Regions from separate parts of the Allobosea sp. P1_A7 genome, predicted to be linked through region 3. Evidence: predicted binding sites of a transcription regulator. Region 3 holds the regulator's gene; each other region holds the start of a gene.
The links. Region 3 encodes PhoB, which activates phosphate uptake and scavenging genes when phosphate is short. Its sites were predicted from a motif close to TGTCATNNANCTGTCAT; they were not measured.

Region 1 (6,328 bases), on a different contig from region 3:
ACGGCAAAAAAAGTGATCAGTGTTGGATTCTTGTGGTTGGTTCCCTAAGCGATAGGATGCTTGTCAAAGATCGTCGGCATAACGATCGCTCCGAACCCCTTATTCGGTTCGCGTGCGATCAAGAGACCAGGCGCTTGCGGCAGCCACGCGCGGACGGCATGGGGGAGTGATGCGACGTCATTTGATATTAGCCTTCGGCTGCTTGGGTGCGGCGTGCGGATCGTTGGCATCGCTTAGTCAGAGCGCCATTGCTTCAGATGAATCGAGTGCGTGCCTTCTCAGACCAAAGAAAACGATTCAACTCGGCAGCTCGGTGTTTGGCGTCATCGACGCCATGTTTATTGACCGCGGCACTTTGGTTAGGACGGGCGACGTCGTTGCCAAGTTAAACACCAGGGTGGAGGAGGCTCAGGTCGAACTTGACCGGCACCGCGCACAGAACGCGATGCCGATCGAGTCCGCGCAGATCAACTTGGCATGGAATGAACGTGAGCTTGCTCGAAAGAAAAAGCTTCGCGAAAACATGTGGTCCAAAATAAACGATGTCGACGAATTCGAGACAAAGATCGCGCAGGACCTCCTGTCCATACGCAAGGGCACGTTCGATCAAAAAAGCGCTCAACTGGAGTTACTGCGCTCGGAAGCTCAGCTGCAATTAAAGATGATCAAGAGCCMGGTCGACGGCGTTGTGACTGACATAAAACTCAATCCCGGAGAATTCGTCCGCGATACGACGCCCATAATGACAATTGCCGAAATTGGCATCTTACATGCCGACATCTTCGTTCCTGCTGAATACTATACGCGCCTCAAATCCGGAATGTCGCTGGATCTCTCGCTCGATGCCCCGCTGAATCAGACCGTCGCAGCGGAAATCGACGTAGTCGACCCAGTGATCGACGCTGCGAGCGACACCTTCCGCATTAGGCTCGTTGTCGACAATTCTGCCAATCGCCTACTTGCCGGCGTTCGCTGCAACGTCAGACTGCCGAATCGCGACGAGGCCGCCAAGGGATCGATCATCCGCTAGACTGATCCGCCGCCGGCGGAACCTTCCTGGAACGACGGCGTATCGAAGCCGCTTTGCGGGCTGCCTGCCCTACCCGCGCGCGATCCCTGTTCGCTGTGTGCCCGTCGACGTGACGCTGTTATATTATAGCATCGGACGATTAATTGGACGCATATCCGGCGTAGCTGAAGAGGTTTCGGCATTCTGCAGGGATGACGAGATCGCAGATGTTGCCGACGGCGCGCCAGAGTGCGTCGAATGTTCTTGCTGCGGCCTTTCGCAGATCGTGACCCGACCTCAAGTGGTACCGCAAAATGAAAAGAGGCTCCGGTCAAACCGAAGAGCCTCCAATCGGTTTCCATAGAGCCTGCCGCAGCCGGGCTTCCTACGTAACTCTACTCACTGGGAGCGCGGCCGCCTTGCGGCGGCTGGCCGAAATCAGGCGGCCTGCTTCGTAGCGGCAGCGACCGCAGCGGCGGCGGCCGGAGCGGCCTTCGCGACGATGCCTTCGACCGGCTTGTAGGCGTCCTTAGCGAGAGCGGCGTAGAGCTCGCCCATCTTTGTAAGTTGAGCGACCGCGCCCTCAAATGAGGTCTTGACGTACTCGGCCTGGATCTCGAGAGCCTTGTCGAAGGTCTTCACGCCAGCGAGCTTCTCGATCACGGCGGTGCCGGCCTCGAAGGACTTCTTGGCATAGTCGGTGGCCTCGACGGTAATGGTCTGCACGCCCTTGGAGGTGGCGACGAAAGCCTTCAAAGCTGCGTCGACGTTATCTTTGGAAGCCTTCTGAAGGGTCTCGAACTTCTGGATCATGGTCTTCTCCCGTGCACCTTATATTAGGTGGCGCTTTAGTGATGGGCCGGAACGGCCGGACGTGTCGCCCCAAGATCGTGTGAAAGAGACCACCACCGGGGACTGGTCGCCGTATTTTGCATCGCAACATTAATGTCAAGAGTATGTTGCATTGCGGCAAACGTCGGCCGTCCCGATCGCGACAGGCCGGCCGACACTATTGGGGTCAGAACAAGAATTATTCTCACCGACACGCTAGAGAGTCGAAGGACTACGTCTACGGCTACAATGCCCAGACCGGCGAGTATGGCGATCTGGTCAAGGCCGGCATCATCGACTCGACCAAGGTCGTGCGCACGGCGATTCAGGACGCGCTTTCGGTCGCCGGCCTGCTGATCACCACCGAGGCGATGATCGCCGGGCTGCCCAAGAAGGACGCCATGCCGGCTATGCCGGGCGGCGGCGGCATGGGCGGTATGGACTACTGATCGAAGTCYATCGCTTCAYGCGAATACGACGGAGGCCCGGCGCAAGCCGGGCCTTTTTCATGTCTGCCAGCCCCTGGCTCGGCCTCGGTGCGCGACAGCGGCCCGACGCGTCACGCAACCGCCATCCCGCCGTAATCGCGCCGTCGCGTCCCGCTGAGCAAATGACGCTCACTGTTTCAGGGGCCAGATATGCTCACACGTCGCACCATGATTGCCGGCCTTGGCGCCCTCACCTGCCTTCCCGCGCTGGCCCAGAGCGACTGGCGCCAGAGCATCAAGGAAATCCGCTTCGGCGTCTCGTCGGCAGAACATGAGGCGGGCGCGATCGCCCGCAACCAGCCAGTGATCGACTATCTCACAGGCAAGCTCGGCGTTCCCGTGAAACTCTATCGGGTCAGCGACTATGCCGGCCTCGTCGAGGCACTGCGGGCCGACCAGCTCGAGTTCGCCCGCTTCGGGCCCGCGGTCTACTCGCTTGGCCGGCGTGTCCTCGGCGACAAGCTGCAGCCTCTGTTCCGCGACATCGATAACAACGGCCAGGAAGGCTATTACTCGGTCATCGTCGTTCGTGCCGACAGCCCCTACAAGTCGGTTGCGGATCTGAAGGGCAAGAACTTCGCCTTCGCCGATCCGAACTCGACGTCGGGCTTCGCCTTCCCGTCCTATTTCCTGCGCAAACAGGGCTTTGATCCGCAGAACCATTTCGGCGGCACCGTCTTCTCCGGCGGCCACGACAACTCAGTCCTGGCGCTGGTGCGCGGCCAGTTCGACGGGGTGGCGACCTATCAGGTCAACGAGACCTCCGGCGTCGTCCAGCGCCTCACCGCGCGCAACATGATTCCGGCAGGCGCGACACGCGTGATCTGGACCTCGCCCCTGATCCCCTCCAGCCCGTTCTCGACACGGGCCAACCTGCCCCAGGGACTGAAGGATGCCTTCGTCGCTGCGATGATGGCGATGAAGGCGGAGGCACCCGAGGTCTGGAAGGTCTACACCGACGGTCAGGTTTCCGCTTACGCCCCGGCGAAGCACGAGGACTATCTCGATGTCATCGCGGTGACGGAGGAGCTTGAAGCCCGGCGCAAGCAGAAGCCCGCAGGCTGAGCGGCGATCTGCCGCCGCAAGGCGGCACGACAGGCGTTTTCAACAATGAAGTCGCCGATGGAAGCCGGGAATTGGTTCCGCGGGCCGCACCGGCTCTTGCATCGACTTTGGTTGTAAGCCCTATTCCCGCAAGCTGCGGCATTCCGCCGCGCTCTGTGGCACTCTCTTGCGAAAGTCTGCTCCATGCTGAACTCGCCCGCCCTTGCCGACGGCGCCAAGCTCGTCGGCCGCATCCTGCTTGCCCTGATGTTCGTGCTCGCTGGCTACTCCAAGATCAGCGGCTATGCCGGTACACAGCAGTACATGGCCTCGGCTGGCGTGCCCGCCATTCTGCTGCCTCTCGTGATCGCGGTCGAGCTTCTGGGCGGCCTGATGGTCGTTCTCGGCTGGAAGACGCGTCTTGCAGCACTTGCCCTTGCCGGTTTCACGCTGGCTGCGACGCTGCTGTTCCACCTGAACTGGGCCCAGCCGATGCAGCAGCTCCTCTTCATGAAGAACCTCTCCGTCGTCGGCGGCCTCATTGTGCTGTTCGCCGCGGGGCCCGGCCGGCTGTCGCTCGATCGCGGCTGACGTCGCATCACAAATCGCTGAAATCGACACGCCCGGCCTTGAGCCGGGCTTTTTTGTCTGATCCGGTCGGCTAGAAGATATTATCCGCATGCGCCGACGCTGGCGCGAGTTCCCCGGTAAGGAAGACCTGATGCGTCTTTTGAGTTTCTTTGTCGCTGCTCTCGCCGCCATCGCGCTCGTGGCGGGGCAGCAGAGCGGCAGCGGCGGCATCCTCGGTATGGGCGCCGTGGGTGTGCTGCTCGCACTCGCCACCTATCGCTCGACCGAGACCAGCTTCTTCCTGAAGATCTTTTCCGGGATTTTCGGTGTTGAGTACGTCGTCTTCGGGGCCGGCTCGGTGCTCGCGCAGCTTGGCTACTGGCCTGCCGATTGGGCCGCGATCGCTCCCCCTGCCAGCCTCGCCACGACAGTCGCCGTCTTCGGCATCCTGATCTATGCGATCTCCTTCATTCCGATGATCCAGCGCATCTCGCGCCTGGCATCGCCCTATTTTTCCTCGACCGAGACGACGACGGCGTACCTTTGGCCGTTCGGCACCTATCAGATCCAGCTCGGGCGCCTCGGCGTCATCCTGCTGATCTTTCTGGTAATCCTGAATCAAGCGCAGGTCGGCATCTCGCTTCGTCTCAGCTTCTTCAATCGCGATTTCTACAACGCGATCCAGGAGAAGGATGCGCCGTCATTCTGGTATCAGCTGATCTATGTCTTCAGCGTCTGGGCCGCCATCTCGGTGGTCTCGAACCTGATCGAGATGTTCGCCAACTACACGCTGCTGATCCGCTGGCGGCGCTGGATGGCGGAAAAATACAGCAAGAGCTGGCTCGGCAACGCCACTCATTACCGGATCTCGCTGGCGGGCACTGCCGACAACCCTGACCAGCGTATCGCGGAAGATACCCGCGCCTTCGTCAATCAGACCTACAACTTCGCCCTGCCGCTGCTGTCGCAGATTTCGACACTCGTCTCGTTCTCGATCATCCTCTGGTCGATTCCCGTTCCGATCACCATTCCGGGCACCGAGATCATCATCCCGGGCTTCCTGCTGTGGATGGCGCTGATCTACGCGATCGCGGCGACCTGGATCACGCATCTCATCGGCAAGCCCCTGATCGGGCTCGAATTCGAGCAGGAACGCCGGGAGGCGAACTTCCGCTTCTCGCTGGCGCGTCTGCGTGAATATTCCGAGCAGATCGCGCTGATGCGCGGCGAAGCCTCCGAACAGCGGCATCTGAGCCAGCGCTTCGGCGACATCGTCTCGAACTTCTATCGACTGGTCTGGAGCCGGGTGAAGCTGACCAGCTTCACCCTGTCCTATAATCAGGCGAATGTGGTCGTGCCCTATGTGCTGCTCGCACCGCATTACTTCACGGGCATCATCACGCTCGGCATCATGACGCAGGTTGCCTCGGCCTTCGATCGTGTCCAGACGGCGATGTCGTTCTTCATCAACAGCTATCAGGCCATCGCCTCCTATCTGGCCTCGATCAACCGCCTGACCACTTTCGAGGCGGCGATCGGGCAGGCGCAAGCCGCCACGGCCGGCGAGAAGGGCATCCACCAGACCGAACTCCCCGGGAACGAGGTCCATATCGACGGCGCGACACTGACGCTGCCGAACGGCACGCCGATCGTGCGGATCGACGGGCTCGATCTCGGCACTGCGCGCTCGACACTGGTGATCGGACCGTCAGGATCGGGAAAATCGACGCTGTTCCGCGCCATAGCCGGCATCTGGCCCTTCGGGGAAGGCAAGGTCGGGGTTCCCGCCAGTGCGCGGATCATGCTGCTGCCGCAGCGCCCCTACCTGCCGCAGGGGACCTTGCGCGCGGCCATGTCCTACCCGGCGCTCGACGACACCTATACCGATGCCGACATCGCGACGGCGATGACCCAGGTCAAGCTCGCCCACCTGATCGACCGGCTCGACGATGTCGACCTCTGGGCACAGCGCTTGTCAGGCGGTGAGCAGCAGCGCCTCGCCGTCGCGCGCGCCTTGCTGGCCAAGCCCGACTGGCTCTTCCTTGACGAGGCCACCGCCTCGCTCGACGAGAAGCTGGAAGGAGAGATCTACGACCTCATCGACCGGACACTGCCGCAGACGAAGATTGTCTCGATTGGGCATCGCTCGACATTGCGGGAGATGCACGACGAAATCGTCGTCATGCAGCCGAACGCGGATGGAACGCACAGTCCCCGCGCGATGGTTCGTGAGCCAGTCGTTCAGTCGTGAGTCAATGAGCGCCCGTAGCCGGGCGCTCGTCTGCCTTTCCCGCATCACGCTTCGTGTCGGGAAAGGCGGATCGTCAGGAGAACTGAAGCCGGCGGCTGACCGTCGTCAGATGCCGCGGTCGAAGCGCAACTCGCC
Region 2 (6,328 bases), on a different contig from region 3:
GCTTCTCCTGGTCACGACACGCACGACGCGGCGATGGATCGTTCCCAAGGGCTGGCCCATCAAGGGCAAGAAGAACCATGAGGCTGCGGCGATCGAAGCGCGCGAAGAAGCCGGCGTGATCGGCAAGGCCCACAAGAAGCCCGCGGGGCGCTACATCTATTGGAAGCGGATGAGCGACCACTTCGTTCTCTGCAAGGTGGCGCTCTATATTCTTGACGTCGAGCGTCGGCTTGAAAAATGGGCCGAGCACAATCAGCGGCTTTCGCACTGGTTCACGCTTGAAGATGCTGCCGAGATTGTCGACGAGCCCGGCCTGAAGGCTGCGATCCGCGCGCTGAAGTTGAATTGACCGACGTCGCGGGTTGCGCAGACTCAGCGCCCCTCGGCGGCGCCTGACCCCGGTCACCGCCCGGTCAGGAACAGGCCGGAGACAAAATAGGCTATAGCCGAGATCAGTCCTGCCATCGGCATCGTCACGATCCAGGCGAAGACGATGCCGCGAGCCACCCCCCATCGCACGGCCGTCACGCGCCGGGCGGCGCCGACGCCGATGATCGCGCCCGTGATCGTATGCGTCGTCGAGACGGGGATGCCGAGATAGGTCGCCATGAACAGCGTGATCGCGCCGCCCGTCTCCGCGCAGAAACCTTGCTGGGGTGAAAGCCGGGTGATCTTCGAGCCCATGGTGTGAACGATCCGCCAACCTCCACAGAGCGTGCCGAATGCCATGGCCGCCTGGCAGGAGATGACGACCCAGAACGGCACCMAGAACGTCTCGCCCATCATGCCATGCGAGAACAGCAGCACCGCAATGATGCCCATCGTCTTCTGCGCATCATTCGCCCCGTGTCCGAGCGAGTAGAGCGAAGCCGAAACGAACTGCAGCAGCCGGAAGGTGCTGTCGACCTTGATAGGGGCCACGCGCAGGAACAGCCAAGAGACGATCAGGACGAGGACCAGCGCCAGGGCGAAGCCGATGGCCGGAGACATGAAAATCGCGACGAAGGTCTTGCCGAGCCCCCACCAGACGATCGACGAGAAGCCAGCCTTGCTCAGCCCGGCCCCGACCAGTCCGCCGATCAGTGCATGCGACGAACTCGACGGAATGCCTGCAATCCAGGTGACGACATTCCAGACGATGGCGCCGGTCAGGGCACCGAAGATGACACGGTCATCGACGATGGCGGTCTGGACAATGCCGGACCCGACGGTCTCGGCGACATGCAGGCCGAAGAACAGGAACGCGATGAAATTGAAGAAGGCAGCCCAGAACACCGCCCAGCGCGGCGCCAGAACCCTGGTCGAGACGATGGTCGCGATAGAATTGGCCGCATCGTGAAGTCCGTTCAGGAAATCGAACAGAAGCGCGACCGCGATCAGGAAGACCAGGGCAAAGGCGACGCTTGAGAAATCCACCGGGCCAACCGCCTAGAGATGTTCGAGGACGATACGGCTGACGCGCTTGGCGACATCCTCGAAACGGTCCACCACCTTCTCGAGATGGTCGTAGATCTCTGCGCCGACGATGAAACCCATCGTGTCCGAAGTCTGGTGCGCCTTGAACAACGCCTTCAGGCCCTGGTCGTGCAGTTCGTCGGATCGCTCCTCGATGGCCCGGATATCCTTGGCGAGTGCGCCGATCGAAATCGCATGTTTCTTGATGTCGCGCAGCATCGGCAGCAGCACGACGACGCGCTCGGACGCCTGGACGATGACCGCCCCGAGTTCCTTCATGCAGGGCTCGAAGCTCGTAACCTCGAACAGCGTGATCGCCTTTACGGTCTTCTGCATCTGGTCGATGGCATCGTCCATCGAACCGATCAGCTCCTCGATATCGCCACGGTCGAAGGGCGTGATGAAGGTGCGGCCGACTTCCAGCATCACCTCCGCGGCGATCTCGTCAGCGCGATTTTCCTGGAAAAGCACCTCGGTGCAACCTGCCTCCACCGGGGTTTCGCCCCTGAGCAGGCCGTTCAGGGCCGCGGCACCTGCCACCAATGTCCTGGAATGGCTCTCGAACAGGTCGAAGAACTTGGGCTCCTTGGGCAGGAGCTTCTGAAACCAGCCGAGCATCGGCGCCTCGTTATGTCATCGATCCGTCACAATCGCGATAGGCGGTTGGTATATCGCTGTAAAGCGGCATGCCCGATCGCATGATTGTCCTGGCGGAGTGATTCCGCGGGCGGCGGTAGATTGCAAGGCGATTGAGAGGGATTGGTGGGCCGGGCCGGATTCGAACCGGCACCGGCGCTGTTATGAGCAGCGAGCTCTATCCGTTGAGCTACCGGCCCGCTCTTCGCCTAACACCCTCGCCTTCTGTCCCGCAAGACCCCAGCACGGACCGCAAACGGAAACGGCCCGCTGCGTCTCGCGAGCGGGGCCGTTGCCAGGGTGGATGAGGGGAAGCGCTCAGGCTGCCCGGGCGACCGACGCCCCGCCGTGCCCGGCGACGTGCCCCTCGCGGAACTGGAAGCGCCCGATATGCTCGGTCAGCGCGCGGGTCTGCTCATCCGTCAGCGCGAGCGCGGCATTCGTCTCCTCGACCAGCGCAGCATTCTGATGCGCCATCGTACCGATGCCGTCGATCTCGTTGTTGATGGCGGATACGTCGCTCGCCTGGCTTCGCGCCGTTTGCGAGATGCCGTTCATCAGTCCGGAGAGATCGTTGACCGAGGACACGATGCTCTCGAACATCGCCGAGGTCTCCTCGACGAGACCGACACCGACCGCGACATCGCCATGCGCGGCCTCGACCAGGCGCTTGACGTCGTTCGAGGCATCCGCCGAGCGCTTGGCGAGACTGCGCACCTCGGCCGCGACGACCGCGAAACCGCGACCGCTGTCGCCGGCGCGCGCCGCCTCCACTGCCGCATTGAGCGCCAGCAGGTTGGTCTGGAAGGCGATCTCGTCGATCATCGAGATGACTTCCGAGATCTTGTCGGACGACGCGCGGATGCGACGCATCGCGTCCAGCGCCGAGGCGACAACCTTTTCGCCCTGCTGGGCACGCTGCTCGGCGCTCTCGGCCATGCCCATGGCCTGCGAGGCTTCGTCAGCCGTCTTCTTCACGGTGCCCGCAAAGGCGCCGAGCTGATTGGTCGCCATCGAGACAGCGTTGCTTTCTTCCGTCGTACGCTCGGCGAGGTCGGTGACCCCGTCGAGAATCTCGCTCGTCGCACTGCGCACGGCCGAAACCGTATCCGAAAGCCGCGCGAGCGTGCTTTCGAACTCTTCGGCGAGGCCGTTGGCGCCATCCTTGAGCTCGGCGAAAGCGCCGTGATAGCTGCCCTCGACCCGGGTCGAGAGCTGGCCAGCCGACAGTTCGGCCAGCACTTCGCAGGTTTCCGAGAGCCCAGCCTGGACGGTTTCGAGCAGGGCATTGACGGAACCCGCAAGCGCGTTGAGCTCGGCATCGGCGAAGCTTGCCGAGACGCGGCGGCTGAAGTCGCCGGCTGCTGCTGCCTCGACCACCTGGCCGAAGGCTTCCCCCAGCTCCTGCATCATCTCACGACGGCGCTGCTGCGCCAGGGCCTCGTCCTCGATCTTCGCAGCTTCGGCGGCTCGCAGCGCCAAGGCATTGTCGCGGAACAGCAGCACGCTGCGCGCAATGTCCGAGATCTCGTCATTGCCCTTGGTCTCGACGGTTGCGTCCAGCTGCCCATCGGCAATGGCCCGTGTCGCCGTCCACAGCTTGTTGAGACGGCCGACGATCATCGGGCGGACATAGAAGAGCGAGAGCGCCAGCGCGACGAGCAGCGAGCCGAGGCCGATTGCGCCGAGCCACCACTTGCTGTCCTCGATCAGGTTGCCGGTCGACGTGCCCGCGGAATGCGCCTCGTCACGGGCCGCCTTGACCAGCGTCTCGACCTCGCGGCGCACCACTTCAGCCGCGCGATTGAGGTCCGATAGGCCGGCGCGAATAGCCCCCTGAGTCACGATGTCGCGGTCGCGCACGTCGAACAGGCCGCTGCTGCCTTCGGCGACGTTGAGGATCGCATTGACCGAGCGCACGCGGCCCTGGTTCGGCACGATCTCCTCGGCATCGGCAAGGCCGGTGCGGACAAGCTTGGCAATCGCCTGGAAGCGCTCGCGCGCGGTTCCGAGCTGCGAGCTGTCGCTGATCTGGGCGATCTCGCGCAGGATGCCGCCGAGTTCGCTGACATCGGCCTGCAGGCTCCTGGCCAAGTCAAAGGCCGTGAAGTCGCGGCCGGCAAGGGCTTTCAGCGCTGAGGTCAGTTCGTCGCCCGACAGATTTGCCGCATTCTCGATGCCATAGGCGAGATTGAATTTCGCTTCCTCAGCCTCGGTGCCGACGGCCCTGACGAAGTCCTCCCGAGCCTTCCCGAGTGTCTCGACCGCGATCTGCGCCTCGCTGGCGTTGCGCAGCCTCTGCCCCGTCAGGTCGTTGAGATCGTTGATCTGCCGCGAGAGCTCATCGATCGCCTTCTGGGCCTTTGCCTTGTCCTGTCCGCGATCGGAGATCTTGCGCAGCAGCTCGAACTGCTTGGCTTCAATGAGATCGAGCTCCCCCGTCAGCTCGGACCGTTCCTTGGCATTCTGGACTTCGCTGAAGCGCGCGGCGAGTGCCGTGGATTTCGTCGCTGCCTGCGAGAGCTCGAGTGCCAACTCGACCACCGGCATCTTGTTCTCGATCATGTCGTTGACCGTCTGGTTCACCCGGCCATAGGAAAACCAGGCGACCGCGGATGCGACGATCGTCAATACGGTCAGAATGCCGAGCGCGGCATAGATGCGCGCGGCAATGCCGACGCGCAGCGGCGTGCGCTGCCGCGTGGGCTTCTTGACCTTCTTCATAGTCGTTCTCCGGGATGCATGCAGCGCGCGACGGCGGGGCCTCAGGAAGGAAACCGCGACGCAGACAGCGGGGCTCGGCAGGAGCCTCGTTGATCAGGCATGAACAGTTCCCCAGCTCTCTTTAGGTCAGCCCTTAGAGTTAGGCTTCTTGAGCCCTAGGATCGGGGACATGCGCTTAAAAAACGCTTAAGTGAGCGCCCTGTTCTGAATCGCCCGACGGAGCGGTCGATTCAGAAATCGTTAAGCAGTTCGCCCGCGCCGAGGAAAACTCAACGCGCAATGCGCAGCGAGTTGATTTCCTGCCCGATTGCACGAAAGGCGTCCTTCAAGGTCGTGCCGCTCGACGGGAAATAGACATGCTTGGTGCTGGTGGCGCAATCGGTCAGCATCTTGTTGGCGGTAGCATCGGAACCGACACCCAAGCCTACGGTATAGACGATCACGCCGGCCGTTTTCATATTTTCGCAGAGTTTGGTTGCTTGGCTCACAGAACTGCCGTTGGATGCATTGGCATTGATCTTCTCTGCATCTGAGCCACTCCCAGTGCCTGCATCCTTCGCAATAACTCCGTTGTAATAGGGCGTGTTGAAGGCTCCGTCCGTCATCAGGACGACAACCTTCAGCAACTCGCGCGTGCCGTAATCAGCCGGCTTGCTGGCGCCCGACCACAGGCCGCCGAAATTCGGAGAGACCATATACCAGGCCCAGGCCAGCCCAATGTGCCCCGCCGTGGATCCCTCGGCGACGTAGCTGTCAATCTTGCCCTTCAGGATCGTTCGGTCCGACGAGAGCGGCAGAATTGTACTGCCCAGACACGGATTTCCAGATCCGGGATAATTTCGGCCCAGCAAAGCTACCGATGGAGAGGCGTCAGTATACGCATACCCTCCAGGCCTCTCTGTAACACACGTGCTAATCCTTTGAGACGTAAGTTTATTGTCAGAATATCGCCTGAATTCGTAATAATCAGAGCCAGGAGTCGTCGAAGTCCCCGCCTTGTAACTCCCTCTAACTTGAGTCGCATAGGAACCAACATTCACGGCCATGGAGTAAGGAACGAGAGCCACCTTCGAGTAATAGGGCGTTTGCTGATCCTTTACGACGAGATCGATCAAATCCTTAGCCGCGCTCTTGAGATCGATGAGGTCTTGCCCCTTCATCGACCCGGTCACGTCGAGTGCCAGACCAACTTCAATGCTGTTCGATGACCGCACCACTTCGGCCTTGGCCCCGACGGGAATGTTCTCTTTCCCCAACAGCGCCATGATTGAAACAGGAACCGTCGCTTCCGCCGTAGCTATTACGCGCTGCTGCGCGTCCATTCGAAAATTCGCAGATGTCAGTTTGCCGTATTTTGCGTTGTCCATATTCGCGCGCAGCATCGCCATGCCGAGTCGCTGAATTTCGGCCCCGCTCGTCGCATCGGAGCGGGCGATATACAGAGCGGCGGAATCCAGACCAGTCTGGAGGGCGAGCCTGGTCGTCGAGGCGCGATTATAGTCGATGAGCGCAA
Region 3 (6,328 bases):
TTCGTGCTGTTCTGGATTCTCGGCATGCTGCTCGTGAAGGGGATCGGCGGGCTCTCCGTCGCGACCTTCACCCAGGTCACGCCCGGTCCCGGCAGCGAGGGGGGCGGCCTTGCCAACGCCATTGTCGGCTCGATCGTGCTGACCTTCCTCGGCATCGCCGTGGCGACGCCGGTGGGCGTGCTCGCCGGCACCTACCTTGCCGAATACGGCAAGGGCTCCAAGCTCGCGGACTTGATCCGTTTCATCAACGACATCCTGCTCTCCGCGCCGTCGATCCTGATCGGCCTCTTCGTCTACGTCATCCTGGTCGAGCCATTCCGCGGCTATTCCGGCTGGGCCGGCGGCGTGGCGCTGGGCATCATCGCGATCCCGGTGATCGTACGCACCACCGAGGACATGCTGCGCCTCGTGCCGAGCTCGTTGCGTGAAGCCGGTGCTGCGCTCGGCGCCCCGCCTTCGGTCGTCATCACCAGCGTGACCTGGCGGGCGGCGAAATCCGGCATGGTCACCGGTATCCTGCTGGCCCTGGCGCGCATCGCCGGCGAGACGGCGCCGCTGATCTTCACTGCGCTGAACAACAATTTCTGGTTCTCGCCCAGCCTCGTCGGCGGCGTCTCCAACCTGCCGGTGACGATCTACCAGTTCGCCTCCGCCCCCTATGAGAACTGGCAGCAGCTCGCCTGGGCCGGTTCGCTGATCATCACCGTCTCGATCCTGTGCCTCTCGCTTATCGCCCGCCGTATCGTGCGGGGCGGCAAATGAACGGCCTTAAACCCTCGTCGCGTTCGATCTGAAGGAACAAGTCGATGCTTTCGACGCTGGAACTGAGCCCGCAAGCGCTTGATGCCGAGGCCCCCGTCCGGATCGCGGTCAAGAACCTCGATTTCTACTACGGCGAGCACAAGGCGCTGAAGAACATCAATCTCGACTTCCGGGACCGCCATGTCACGGCCCTGATCGGACCGTCGGGCTGCGGCAAGTCGACCCTGCTGCGCATTTTCAACCGGATCTACTCGCTTTATCCCGAGCAGCGCGCCACCGGCGAGATCCTGCTCGACGGCCGCAACGTCATCAGCAACGATATCGATGTGAACGAGCTGCGCTCGCGCGTCGGCATGGTGTTCCAGAAGCCGACGCCCTTCCCGATGTCGATCTACGACAATGTCGCATTCGGCATCCGCCTCTACGAGAAGCCGCCGAAATCCGAGCTCGATGACCGCGTCGAGGGTGCGCTGCGCCGTTCCGCGCTCTGGGACGAGGTCAAGGACAAGCTGAAGACCTCCGGCATGGGCCTGTCCGGCGGCCAGCAGCAGCGCCTCTGCATTGCGCGGACCATTGCCCAGAAGCCGGAAGTCATCCTGTTCGACGAGCCGACCTCGGCGCTCGATCCGATCTCGACCGGCAAGATCGAGGACCTGCTCGAGCAGCTCAAGACCGACTTCACCATCGTCATCGTCACCCACAACATGCAGCAGGCGGCGCGTATCTCGCAGTACACCGCCTTCATGTATCTCGGTGAGGTGATCGAATTCGACGCCACCAACACCATCTTCATGAACCCGCACAAGAAGCAGACGCAGGACTACGTCACCGGCMGCTTCGGCTGAACCGGCGCCCAGCCTTCCAACTGCTTTGCCGACAAAGGATACGCCGCGATGACTGATCACATCGTCCGCTCATATGATGCCGATCTCGAGGGGATCCGCCGCAGCCTGGCCGAGATGGGGGGCATGTCGGAGCGCATGCTCGGCGATTCGACAGTCGCCCTGGTGCGCCGCGACACCGGGCTGGCACAGAAGGTCATCAGCGCCGACCAGCGCCTCGACAATCTGCAGCGCGAGGTAGAGGAGAAGGCGGTGCTCACCATCGCCCGGCGCCAGCCGCTCGCCAACGACCTGCGCGAGCTGATCTCCGCCATCCGCATCGCCGCCGATATCGAGCGTGTCGGCGATCTCGCCAAGAATATCGCCAAGCGCGCGGTCGCCATCTCCGGCCAGTTCCAGCCGCCGTCGCGCGCGGTCGTCGGCCTCGAGCATATGAGCCGCCTGGTTCAGGCCCAGCTCAAGGACGTGCTCGACGCTTACGCCGTCAGCAACGAGCAGAAGGCCATGGAGGTCTGGCGCCGCGACGATGAGATCGACGCGCTCTATACCTCGCTCTTCCGCGAGCTGCTCACCTATATGATGGAAGACCCGCGCAACATCACCTTCTGCACGCATCTCCTGTTCTGCGCCAAGAATGTCGAGCGCATCGGCGACCACACCACCAACATCGCCGAGACGATCCACTATCTCGTCACGGGCGAAGCCTTGGACGCAGCCCGCCCGAAGCTCGACACGACCAACATCCTTCTGGACGCCGCCACCGGTGAGTGACCGGCGCCCGACACCTTTGGGACCGAGTGAGACATGCCTGCACGCATCCTGATCGTTGAGGACGAAGAGCCGCTGACCCTGTTGCTGCGCTACAACCTCGAAGCCGAAGGCTTCGAGGTTGACAGCGTCGCGCGTGGCGACGATGCCGAGCTGCATCTGCGCGATCATACGCCGGACCTCGTGCTGCTCGACTGGATGCTGCCCGGCCTTTCCGGCATCGAGCTCTGCCGGCGGCTGCGGACCCGTCGCGATACCGAGCGGGTGCCGATCATCATGCTCACCGCCCGCGGCGAAGAGACCGAGCGTGTGCGCGGCCTTGCCACCGGGGCCGACGACTATGTCGTCAAGCCGTTCTCGCTGCCCGAGCTGATCGCCCGCATTCAAGCGCTGCTGCGCCGCGCCAAGCCGGGTCATGTCGCCGGCCTGCTGGCCGCCGGCGATCTCGAGCTCGACCGCACCACCCGCCGTGTCCGCCGCTCAGGGAGCGAGCTGCATCTCGGCCCGACCGAGTTCCGCCTGCTCGAGTTCCTGATGCAGGCGCCGGGGCGGGTCTATTCCCGGGCCCAGCTGCTCGACGCGGTCTGGGGCCGCGACGTCTATATCGACGAGCGCACCGTCGACGTCCATGTCGGCCGGCTGCGCAAGGCGATCACCCCTGACAACGCCAAGGATCCGCTGCGGACCGTTCGCGGTGCCGGCTACGCCTTCGACGAGACCTTTGCGCGGAGCTGAGACTTGGATTATCGGGGACTTGGATCATCGGGCCGGATATCGAATCCGCCCGACGATCTAACCGTCTATGGTTGCATCGGCCTTCCCGAAAACCGCAATCCACCTTTCGGGCCGATACCCTAGCGCGGCCCTGCGATGATGATCGCCGCGCCGGCGAGGCAGATCAGCCCGCCGGCAATGTCCCAGCGGTCGGGGCGAAAGCCTTCCACGGCCCAGAGCCAGACGAGCGAACTGACGATGTAGACGCCGCCATAGGCGGCATAGGCCCGTCCGGCGGCTTCGCTCTCCGCCAGCGTCAGCAGCCAGGCGAACAGGGCGAGCGAAAACAGTCCGGGTACGAGCCACCAGATGGGCTTGCCGAGCCGGAGCCAGCCTCAGAACGCGAAACAGCCGGCGATTTCGAGAATGGCTGCGCCGAAATAAGCGGCGATGGTCGGCATGGTTTGTCCCTGTCGATGGCCTTCGGGGCGGGATTACCCTTGACCGCAGGGCGCGCTGACGGCAAGCCGGACCGATGCCCACACATCACATCGCCATCATTGGAGCAGGGCCCTCCGGGCTGATCGCGGCCGAGCGCCTCGCGGTGGCCGGCCACGCGGTCACGATCTACGATCGCATGCCCTCGCCGGCCCGCAAATTCCTGCTGGCCGGGCGAGGCGGATTGAACCTCACCCATTCCGAACCGCTCGACGGCTTCCTGGCCCGCTATCGCGATGCGCAAGCCTGGCTGGAGCCGGCCATTCGCGCCTTCCCGCCACAATCCCTGCGTGACTGGGCCGATGCGCTCGGGCAGGACACGTTCGTCGGCAGCAGCGGCCGCGTCTTCCCGCGCGCCATGAAGGCCTCGCCCTTGCTGCGGGCATGGCTGCGCCGGCTCGAGGGCCTCGGTGTCAGCTTCGCGCCTGGTCATCGCTGGACCGGCTGGAGCGAAGCGGGAGCTCTGACGTTCCGGAGCCGCGATGGCGCCGATGTCGAGGCGCGGCCCGACGCGACGCTGCTCGCGCTCGGCGGTGCGAGCTGGCCACGGCTGGGTTCGGATGGTGGCTGGGCACCCTTGCTGGCGGCGCGCGGCGTTGCGATTGCGCCGCTGCGCCCGGCCAATGGCGGTTTCACGGTCGATTGGTCCCAGACCATGCGAGAGCGTTTTGCCGGAGTACCGTTGAAGCGCATCGTCCTGAGCTTCGGCGGCCAATCCGTGCCCGGCGAGGCGATGATCGATGCAACGGGTCTGGAAGGCGGCGCGGTCTATGCACTCTCTGCCCCGATTCGCGAGACGATCCTGCGCGAGGGCAGGGCGGTCATCACCATCGATCTGCGGCCCGATCACGAGGCGGCGCTGCTGGTCCAGCGCCTCGCGCATCGTCGCAAGGGCGTGACGCTGAGCAATCATCTGCGCAAGGCTGCAGGTCTTGCTCCATCCGCGATTGCGCTGCTGCGCGAAGCGGCGAAGGGGCCGCTCCCCGAAGACGCGGAGAGGCTGGCCGCACTGATCAAGGCCGCGCCTCTGGTGCTGACCGGTCTCAGGCCGATCGAGCGGGCGATCTCCACCGCCGGTGGCGTCGCCGCCGCCGAGATCGAGGAAGGCTTCATGCTGAAACGCTTGCCCGGTACCTTTGTCGCAGGCGAGATGCTGGATTGGGAGGCGCCGACCGGCGGCTATCTGCTGCAGGCCTGTTTCGCGACCGGAGTCGCAGCTGCAGCAGGGATTCAGGCCTGGCTCGCGGATAGCTGAACGATCGCCTCAGGCGATCGCGATGATCTCGACCGCCTCAGTGCCGATGCTGACGCTCTCGCCAATGCCCTTGCCCATCAGCGCGCTCGCCAACGGCGCGACATAGGGCAGCGTTCCGTGTGCCGGATCGGCCTCGTCCTCGCCGACCAGCCGCCAGTTCTGCTCGCGCCCATCGGCCCGGCGGATCGTCACTGTCGAGCCGAAGCGGACGATGTCGTGCCTTTCCTGCGCAGGGGCCAGCTTGGCGCTGGCGCGCCGCGCCGCCCAGTAGCGGAACTCGCGCCGCGTCTGAGCGATCTCTGTGCGGTCGCCTCCGGCCAGCGCCGCCGCGTGTTCGTCATGCCAGCGCGCCAGCTGGGCCTCGATCTGTGCGAGCCCTTCAGGCGTCACGAGGTTCGGGTGAGGCGAGACTGGCCGGTCCGGCAGCTCGTCCAGGGTCCCTCTTTCCTCGGCTTCCTTGACGAAGGCGCGAGTCATTCTGGCCTCCTCCTATTGATCTCGGCACATCCGGCGAACCGGACCACAGCTTTCAGTGTTACGTCCTCACGACTGCTTGCGATGCAGCGCCAACCCGATGCTGGAATCTGAAGCGGCGACCACTTGGAGATGGGGATCAGGCACTGCCGAAGACAAGACCCGAACAGTCTACACCCCCGTGTCCGGCCGCACCATCAAGAGCAGAGCCATCGCGCGCTGCCCCTGGCCCCCGATCACGAGCGCAGTCCCGTTCCCAAGGGGGCAGCCGATGCCGGAAGAGCGCCGCGCTTGCGTCGGGCCGTCCGTCGCGGCCACCTTGATCCTGAGTTGCGAGACCCGACGGCGATCGTTGCGCGCGCAGGCTTCGATTGACTGACGTATAGCCCAATGATTATGAATGCAGATCAATAGCCAGAGAGTTATGCGTTGTGATCCGTGCAGACACACCGTGCTCTCCAAGACGTTTACCGGCCGGCCCAGCCTCTTCGAGAGGTTGCGCTGCGATCTCGAGCAGACGGTTGGCCCGATCCCAGAAGCGAGAGTTCCGGAGAGAAGGGAAGATCATGAGCCAGAGCGAGTCCCAGAACGAAAACTCCCCGTCTCGGATGATCGACGAGCGGATCACCGAGCTGGGCGACTGGCGAGGCAAGATGCTCTCCCAGCTCCGCGTATGGATCAGGCAAGCCGATCCTGAGGTGGTAGAGGAGTGGAAATGGCGAGGGGTTCCGGTGTGGTCCCACGACGGATTGATCTGCACTGGGGAGACCTACAAGAGCGTCGTCAAAATGACCTTTGCCAAGGGGGCCTCACTCGACGACCCATCGGGCCTCTTCAATTCCAGTCTGGATGGCAACACCAGGCGGGCCATCGACATCCACGAGGGTGAGACGATTGACGAAGGGGCATTGAAGGCTCTCATTCGCGCAGCCGTGACCCTCAACACGTCCGGCGGCTGCGGCAAGACCAAGTCCCGCGGATAAGCCTCGCTCCGTCTCGATATGCGCCGGCGCGC

Region 1: a site for PhoB is predicted at 2,398-2,414, ahead of phnD (phosphate/phosphite/phosphonate ABC transporter substrate-binding protein). Genes of this name have one in related genera too.
Region 2: a site for PhoB is predicted at 2,087-2,103, ahead of AC1D34_RS10445 (DUF47 domain-containing protein). Genes of this name have one in related genera too.

Annotation. Positions count from the first base shown of each region.
Region 1 is NZ_JBFTZN010000006.1:29,580-35,907, forward strand. Features, by position in the region: gene AC1D34_RS01760 (efflux RND transporter periplasmic adaptor subunit) at 170-1,030, shown strand; gene AC1D34_RS01765 (phasin family protein) at 1,448-1,822, opposite strand; partial or broken gene groEL (chaperonin GroEL) at 2,062-2,289, shown strand; gene phnD (phosphate/phosphite/phosphonate ABC transporter substrate-binding protein) at 2,479-3,393, shown strand; gene AC1D34_RS01780 (DoxX family protein) at 3,577-3,963, shown strand; gene AC1D34_RS01785 (ABC transporter ATP-binding protein/permease) at 4,094-6,193, shown strand; gene AC1D34_RS01790 (META domain-containing protein) at 6,299-6,328, opposite strand, start outside.
Region 2 is NZ_JBFTZN010000046.1:3,849-10,176, reverse strand. Features, by position in the region: gene AC1D34_RS10455 (NUDIX hydrolase) at 1-349, shown strand, start outside; gene AC1D34_RS10450 (inorganic phosphate transporter) at 403-1,416, opposite strand; gene AC1D34_RS10445 (DUF47 domain-containing protein) at 1,429-2,073, opposite strand; tRNA gene AC1D34_RS10440 (tRNA-Ile) at 2,216-2,291, opposite strand; gene AC1D34_RS10435 (methyl-accepting chemotaxis protein) at 2,410-4,815, opposite strand; gene AC1D34_RS10430 (TadE/TadG family type IV pilus assembly protein) at 5,085-6,328, opposite strand, start outside.
Region 3 is NZ_JBFTZN010000026.1:19,797-26,124, forward strand. Features, by position in the region: gene pstA (phosphate ABC transporter permease PstA) at 1-762, shown strand, start outside; gene pstB (phosphate ABC transporter ATP-binding protein PstB) at 807-1,607, shown strand; gene phoU (phosphate signaling complex protein PhoU) at 1,656-2,375, shown strand; gene phoB (phosphate regulon transcriptional regulator PhoB) at 2,409-3,107, shown strand; partial or broken gene AC1D34_RS06800 (YnfA family protein) at 3,227-3,547, opposite strand; gene AC1D34_RS06805 (TIGR03862 family flavoprotein) at 3,622-4,839, shown strand; gene greA (transcription elongation factor GreA) at 4,849-5,316, opposite strand; gene AC1D34_RS06815 (DUF1801 domain-containing protein) at 5,880-6,296, shown strand.